3 regions of the Rossellomorea sp. NS-SX7 genome follow, and region 3 is predicted to be linked to each of the others. Evidence: predicted binding sites of a transcription regulator. Region 3 holds the regulator's gene; each other region holds the start of a gene.
The links. Region 3 encodes LexA, which represses DNA repair genes until DNA is damaged. Its sites were predicted from a motif close to CGAACATATGTTCG; they were not measured.

Region 1 (2,274 bases), 890 kb from region 3:
CCAGCCTTCTTATGCGTCCTCGCCCTTCTTGCCACTTCTTCGCACATCTCCAGAATGACGGACTTGATTTCTTTCCTTTCCTTGTAATCCCTGAGGAGAATCTGGCTTTTTCCGAAACTGATCTGACCTTCCATGATCGGCGCACCGATTTCCGATAAATCCACACCCCAGGCATGATGATACAGCTGATTGCCCATAACCCCGAACTTCGCTTCGAGCTTCTCCAGCTCATACTGCGCCAGCTGTCCGACCGAGAAGATCCCCATCCGGTTGAGCGTCTTTTCAAGACGGCGGCCGATTCCCCACATTTCACTGAGAGGGGACAGGGGCCATAACTTTTCCTGCACGTCTTCATACCCCCACTCGGCAATTCCTTCCTTCTTCGCTTCAAGGTCTAAACAAAGTTTGGACAGGAGCATATTGGGTCCGATCCCAATCGCACACGGAAGCTGAAATTCCCTTTCCATATCATCTTTTATTTTACGGGCGATGGTCATGGCGTCCCCCCACAGATGCGTGGCCCCGTCAATCTTGATGAAGCTTTCATCGACACTGTACGTGTGAATGGCGTCTTTTGGAACGTAACGGTGAAACAAGCGGGTAATTTCAGTGGAAATGCGCACGTAGGTAGCCATTTTCGGCTCTACAAGTTGAATGCGGGGATCCTTTGGAATTTCGAACATCCGCGACCCGGTTTTGATCCCGAAGTCTTTCTTTAACTTTGGGGACGCAGCCAATACAATGCTCCCCTGCCGATCCCGGTCCCCGACCACCGCTAAATGACACTGGAGCGGATCGAGCCCGAGCATGACAGCCGAACAGCTGGCATAAAAGCTCTTCATATCGATGCATAAAATCTTGTGGTGCGGCAGCCCGCTGTAATCGACAGTCATCCTTCTCACTCCTTCCCATCGTTTCTTTAGAACGTTTGTTCCCTTTTATTATATCTATGATTTTATACGAATATACGTTCGCTTTCAACTTAAATTATTGGGAATGGAGTTAAAATATTGGGAGACGGAAAAGCGGAAGGGCTTTGCTCAGAGGCGGGTGGCATAAGACGAATTGGCCATGAAGGCCGGTCTTTGCCTTCTTGGACAATTTGGCTTATGACATGTGCCTCTAAGCCCTGCAGCTGGACACTAGAAAAGCGGAGGCGGCTCGTTCAGAGGCGACAGCATAAGGCAGGACAGCCATAAAGGCGCTCTTTGCCTTTTTGGATGGCATGACTTATGTCTCGAGCCTCTAGCCGCCGGAGCTGGACACTAGAAAAGCGGAGGCGGCTGGTTTTGGGACGACAGACGATAAAAGTGAACGACGGGACAAAATAAGAATCATTCTAAGTAGCGCAATTATCGGGAAAGCGGCGCAATTAATTGAAAAGAAGCGCAATTATCCCTGAACTGGCGCAATTAATAAAAATCCGGAGCAATACTTCAAATTAGTAGCGCAATTATCATCATTATCCGCGTCCCAAGAGGAATATAGAGATGGGCATCGCCTTAAAGCAGCCTTTTTTCACATGAAAATTCCATTTTCAGCTGTAACGATCCCGTTTTCCTCTAATAAAAGGATGAAACCTTCCTCCTCATCTTCTGCTGGGGCCCTCCCCTTCAAATTCGTTCCTGCCTGCAAAAAAAGCCCGCCCCATTACAGAGCAGACTCTTCCACCTCATTACCCTTTCCCGGCCTGGAACCCCGGATACTTCGTCATCCCGCCATCTGCAATCAAGGTCGTTCCGGTAACATAGCTTGCCTGCTCTGATGCAAGAAATGCTGCACAGGAAGCGATTTGTTCAGGTTCGCCGATGTAGCCGAGCGGTATGAGTTTTTCGACCCCTTTTTTCTTCTCCGGGTCAGAGAATTTTTCTGCGTTGATGGGCGTATCGATGGCGCCGGGGGCAATGTTGTTGACCCGGATGCCGTCAGGGGCAAACTCCAAAGCCAGGCTTTCCATCAACAGTTTCACTCCGCCTTTGCTGGCAGCATAATGAACGAAATGCGGCCAGGGGATGATTTCGTGGACAGATGAAATGTTGATGATCGAGCCCTTGATGCCATTCTTCAGCATGTACTCCGCCGCTTCCCGGCAGCCAAGGAAGGTACCTGTCAGGTTCGTATTCAAGACTTTGTTCCAATCTTCAAGGGACAATCGCTCAGATGGCACTTCATTTTCGATTCCTGCATTATTCACATAAATATCGAGACGGCCATACGTTTCGTGAGCAAACTTGACAAAGCCTTCCACATCCTCTTCTTTTGTCACATCACCCT
Region 2 (2,274 bases), 410 kb from region 3:
TCTGTCCTTCGAATTGCAGTAGTTCTTCCGGGATGCGGACAGATACAATCGCTGCAAGGCCTTCCCTGATATCCGTCCCTTCCAGATTCTTGTCACGGTCTTTAAGGATTCCAGCTTTACGGGCATACTCATTGAACACCCTTGTCATGGCAGTCTTGGCACCTGCTTCATGGGTACCGCCGTCTTTTGTACGGACATTGTTGACGAAGGACAGGATGTTTTCAGAAAATCCATCATTAAACTGAAACGAGAATTCCACTTCAATGTTGTGACTTGCGCCTTCAAAAAATGCAACATTGTGAAGGCTGTCCTTTTCTTCGTTTAAGTATTGAACGAATGCCTGTATGCCGCTTTCATAAAGAAACACTTCTTTTTGATCATGCCGTTCGTCCATGATTTCAATTTTTAAGCCTTTCAGAAGAAATGCGGATTCCCTTAAACGTTCACATAACGTTTCGTAATTATATGTTGTTGAACTGAAAATGTCAGGATCGGGTTTAAAATGTATGAGTGTACCGGATTTTTTGGTTTTGCCGATCTTTTCGAGAGTGGTTTCCGGTTTGCCGCCTTTTACAAAGCGTTGTTCATACTTAATGCCGTCTCTCTCGATCGTAACGATGAGCCATTCGGATAAGGCGTTAACGACAGAGGCACCAACCCCATGGAGACCGCCGCTTGTCTTGTAACCTCCCTGACCGAATTTACCGCCGGCATGAAGGACTGTCAGGATGATTTCAGGGGTCGGTTTCCCCATTTTATGCATACCTGTTGGCATCCCGCGTCCTCTATCCTGAACGGAAATACTGTTATCTTTATGTATGGTTACGATGATTTCATTACCGAAGCCAGCAAGTGCTTCATCTACTGCATTATCTACAATTTCATATACTAAATGATGCAGCCCCCTGGAGTCAGTAGAGCCAATGTACATACCAGGTCTTTTTCGAACGGCTTCCAAGCCCTCTAAAACCTGAATTGCATCATCATTATAAGCCATGGACTGTTTCTTGTTGGCCACGAACATTCCCCTTTCAAACTTCACTACCCGTATCTTAACTTCCATACGGGTTTCTATGTTGTATCATTACTATAACATAAGAACGTTTGTTCGTTTACCTGTTTTTAGCCATTTTAGGTAAACCACTATGCTATATTGTAGCGCTTTATTTCATTTTCGCAAATTTATTTTCTGGTGAATACGGTGTTTCAAGGGGAATATCCCCTGTTTTTCAGCTTGAATCATCCCCTGCGAAAGTGTATAAATCAATCATCCGAAAAAAAACAAGCGGTAGACGCCGCTTGCACCTAGTGAGAACTATTTGGTTAAAGCATGTTCAACCTTGATACACCGATCCATAATCACTGTATATCCACGTTCTTTGAGGAAAGAGTAAGCCTCTTTATTCATTACACCCAGCTGAGCCCAGAATACCTTGGCATCTATTTTATCAAATTCTCTTGCGATATCGGGAAGGAATTCCGATCGCCTGAAAACATTGACAATATCAACAGATCCCTCGATTTCTTCCAATGAAGAGACCGCTTTTATCCCAAGAGCGGAATCGATGGTTGGGTTAACCGGGATGATTTCATAGCCTTGATTCTGCATTGCCTTAGACACAGAATGAGATGTACGATCTGGATTATCACTTAATCCAACGACTGCGATCCGCTTTGATTTTTTTAATATTTGTCCCATTTCTTCACGGGTTGGATTTTCGATCATGAGAATACACCGTCCTTTTGAATATCTATTACATGCGTTCTAAAGTCCTATTCTATTTTTATAGCATAATTTCCTTTATTTTTCAAAATTGTATGAAAATGTTCCTCTAAAGATAAAGTGAATCCTGTAGAAAGGATTCACTTTATTGTTGATTATTCTTTTATTAACCCTTTTGAAATGAGAAATTCTCGAGCTACCTCTTTTGGTTCCTTCTTATCGATATCCACTTTTGCATTCATTTCACTCATCTCTTTTTCAGATATCTGACCGGCTAATTCGTTTAATGCGTCTTCCACCTCGGGATGCTCTTTCAGTACTTCCTGACGGATGATCGGTGCGGCATCATATGGTGGGAAGAAGCCTTTATCATCTTTTGTTGACTTCAGGTTATATCGTTCGATTCTTCCATCTGTAGTGAACGCAGGGATGATATCAACATCACCATTTTTCACTGCCTCATACATAATGTTCGGATCATAACTCTCTTTCTTTTTAAACTCGAAGCCGTATTCTTTTGAAAAGGCATCGTAGCCGTCTCCCTCGCGTTC
Region 3 (2,274 bases):
GAAATCATGTGATGACATCCAAACATTCAAGCTTGTTGTAAAAACAATTGCACGCAAGCACGGTCTTCACGCTACATTCATGCCAAAACCGTTATTCGGTGTAAATGGTTCAGGTATGCACTGTAATATGTCCCTGTTCAAAGAAGGTCAAAATTCATTCTTCGATGAAAAAGGAGATCTTCAGTTAAGTGAAACTGCACGTCAATTCCTTGCAGGTATCATTAAACATGCTACTGCATTCACTGCCATCACCAATCCAACAGTGAATTCATACAAGCGTCTTGTACCTGGCTATGAAGCTCCTTGTTATGTAGCATGGTCTGCACGAAACCGCAGCCCGCTGATCCGTATCCCTGCATCCCGTGGAATCAGTACACGTGTTGAGGTGCGTAGTGTCGATCCAGCGGCTAACCCATACTTGGCAATGTCAGTTCTGCTTGCTGCAGGTTTAGATGGAATCAAGAATAAATTAGAGGCTCCTAAGCCAATTGACAGAAACATTTATGTTATGGATAAAAAAGAGCGTGAAGAAGCAGGAATCATCGATCTTCCAGCGACTCTGCATGCTGCATTAGAAGAACTGAAGAAAGATGAAGTCATCATCGGATCCCTTGGTGGACACATCTTCGAACACTTCGTGGAAGCGAAAGAGATCGAATGGGATATGTTCCGTACACAAGTACATCCTTGGGAGAGAGAACAATATATCCAAATGTACTAAGAAGCATTTTAAAGAAACGAACAAAAAGCCAGCGCCTAATCCGGCGCTGGCTTTTTGTTTTTGTATGAATTTTGTATAAAGGGAAAATAAAAAACGCTAATGAGATAGCGTTTTTTAAAATTAATGAACTTGTCGATAGACACCGATGACTTTACCTAAAATAGATACATTTCGTAAGATGATCGGACTCATTGTTGAGTTTTCCGGCTGAAGTCTCACAAAATCTTTTTCTTTGAAAAAACGTTTAACTGTTGCTTCATCCTCTTCAGTCATTGCAACTACGATGTCGCCATTGTTAGCGGTCTGTTGTTGTCTCACAATGACGAAGTCCCCATCCAGAATACCAGCTTCAATCATACTGTCTCCCATGATTTCAAGCATGAAGACCTGTTCATCTGAAGGAGCCAGGCGTTCAGGCAGCGGAAAGAATTCCTCGACATTTTCGACCGCCGTAATAGGTTGGCCTGCCGTTACTTTACCAATCAACGGGACATTAACCACTTTTTGACGAGGGATGGTATCCTCTTCTAAATCAAGAATCTCAATTGCCCTTGGCTTGGTGGGATCACGGCGGATGAGTCCTTTGCTTTCAAGTCTTGCCAGATGGCCATGCACCGTGGAACTGGAAGCCAAACCGACAGCTTCGCCGATTTCGCGGACTGAAGGCGGATAGCCTTTTTCTTTCACAGATACTTTAATGTATTGAAGTATGTCTTGCTGTCGTTTAGACAATTTAGTCATGTTCACGCACCTCTATTATCGATCTTATGTTCCCATTATAGCATGTCTTTCCATATGATACAAACATAAGTTCGAATTTTCGGTTGACACCAAACGAATGTTCGTATTACAATCAAATTACAAAGAACAGAACAAACATTCGCATGGGGGTCATTTTATATGTTATCGCTAATTTGGAATCGTTTCTCTTACATAATCATTCTTTTTGTATTATCTTTTTTATCAGCCGGCTATTTATTTTTAACCACAGGAAGCGAGCCTTACTATGAAACAGTTACTGTGAGTAAGGGTGATACTCTCTGGACAATTGCAGAAAAATTTGAAGGGGAATATTCCATGAGCAGGGAAGAGTTCATTAAATGGGTCGGAGAAGAAAATAATCTTATTTCTTTCTCTATCGAACCGGGAATGTCCCTGGTTTTACCGGTGGAATCTTCAACTTTCCCGACCCACTCGGATTTACAGCTTGCCATGAATAACGAATAGAGGGTGAGAGTATATGAAAGCAGCAGTTTACTGCAGGGTAAGCACAAAGAAAGACACACAGGAAACCTCACTGGAAAGACAGGAAGCAGAATTGGTGAAGCTTGCAGAGGAACATCAATTTGAAGTGGAAGCTGTCATTAAGGATCAGGCAAGCGGCTTTGAATTGGACCGCCCGGGAGTCCTTATGCTGCTGGATTTAATAAAAGATAAGTCCATTGATGCAGTGCTGATTCAAGATGAAACAAGAATTGGAAGAGGAAATGCAAAGATTGCATTAATACATTGCATATTAAAGGAAGATGTAAAGATCATTAGTCAGACTCATA

Region 1: a site for LexA is predicted at 961-974, ahead of ACUXV2_RS12425 (Y-family DNA polymerase). Genes of this name have one in related genera too.
Region 2: a site for LexA is predicted at 1,098-1,111, ahead of parE (DNA topoisomerase IV subunit B). Genes of this name have one in related genera too.

Annotation. Positions count from the first base shown of each region.
Region 1 is NZ_CM128249.1:2,468,344-2,470,617, forward strand. It holds gene ACUXV2_RS12425 (Y-family DNA polymerase) at 1-893, opposite strand, end outside; partial or broken gene ACUXV2_RS12430 (glucose-1-dehydrogenase) at 1,676-2,274, opposite strand, start outside.
Region 2 is NZ_CM128249.1:1,980,232-1,982,505, reverse strand. It holds gene parE (DNA topoisomerase IV subunit B) at 1-1,018, opposite strand, end outside; gene ACUXV2_RS09840 (CoA-binding protein) at 1,316-1,726, opposite strand; gene ACUXV2_RS09835 (glycine betaine ABC transporter substrate-binding protein) at 1,879-2,274, opposite strand, start outside.
Region 3 is NZ_CM128249.1:1,574,264-1,576,537, forward strand. It holds gene glnA (type I glutamate--ammonia ligase) at 1-721, shown strand, start outside; gene lexA (transcriptional repressor LexA) at 842-1,462, opposite strand; gene yneA (cell division suppressor protein YneA) at 1,622-1,948, shown strand; gene ACUXV2_RS07660 (YneB family resolvase-like protein) at 1,962-2,274, shown strand, end outside.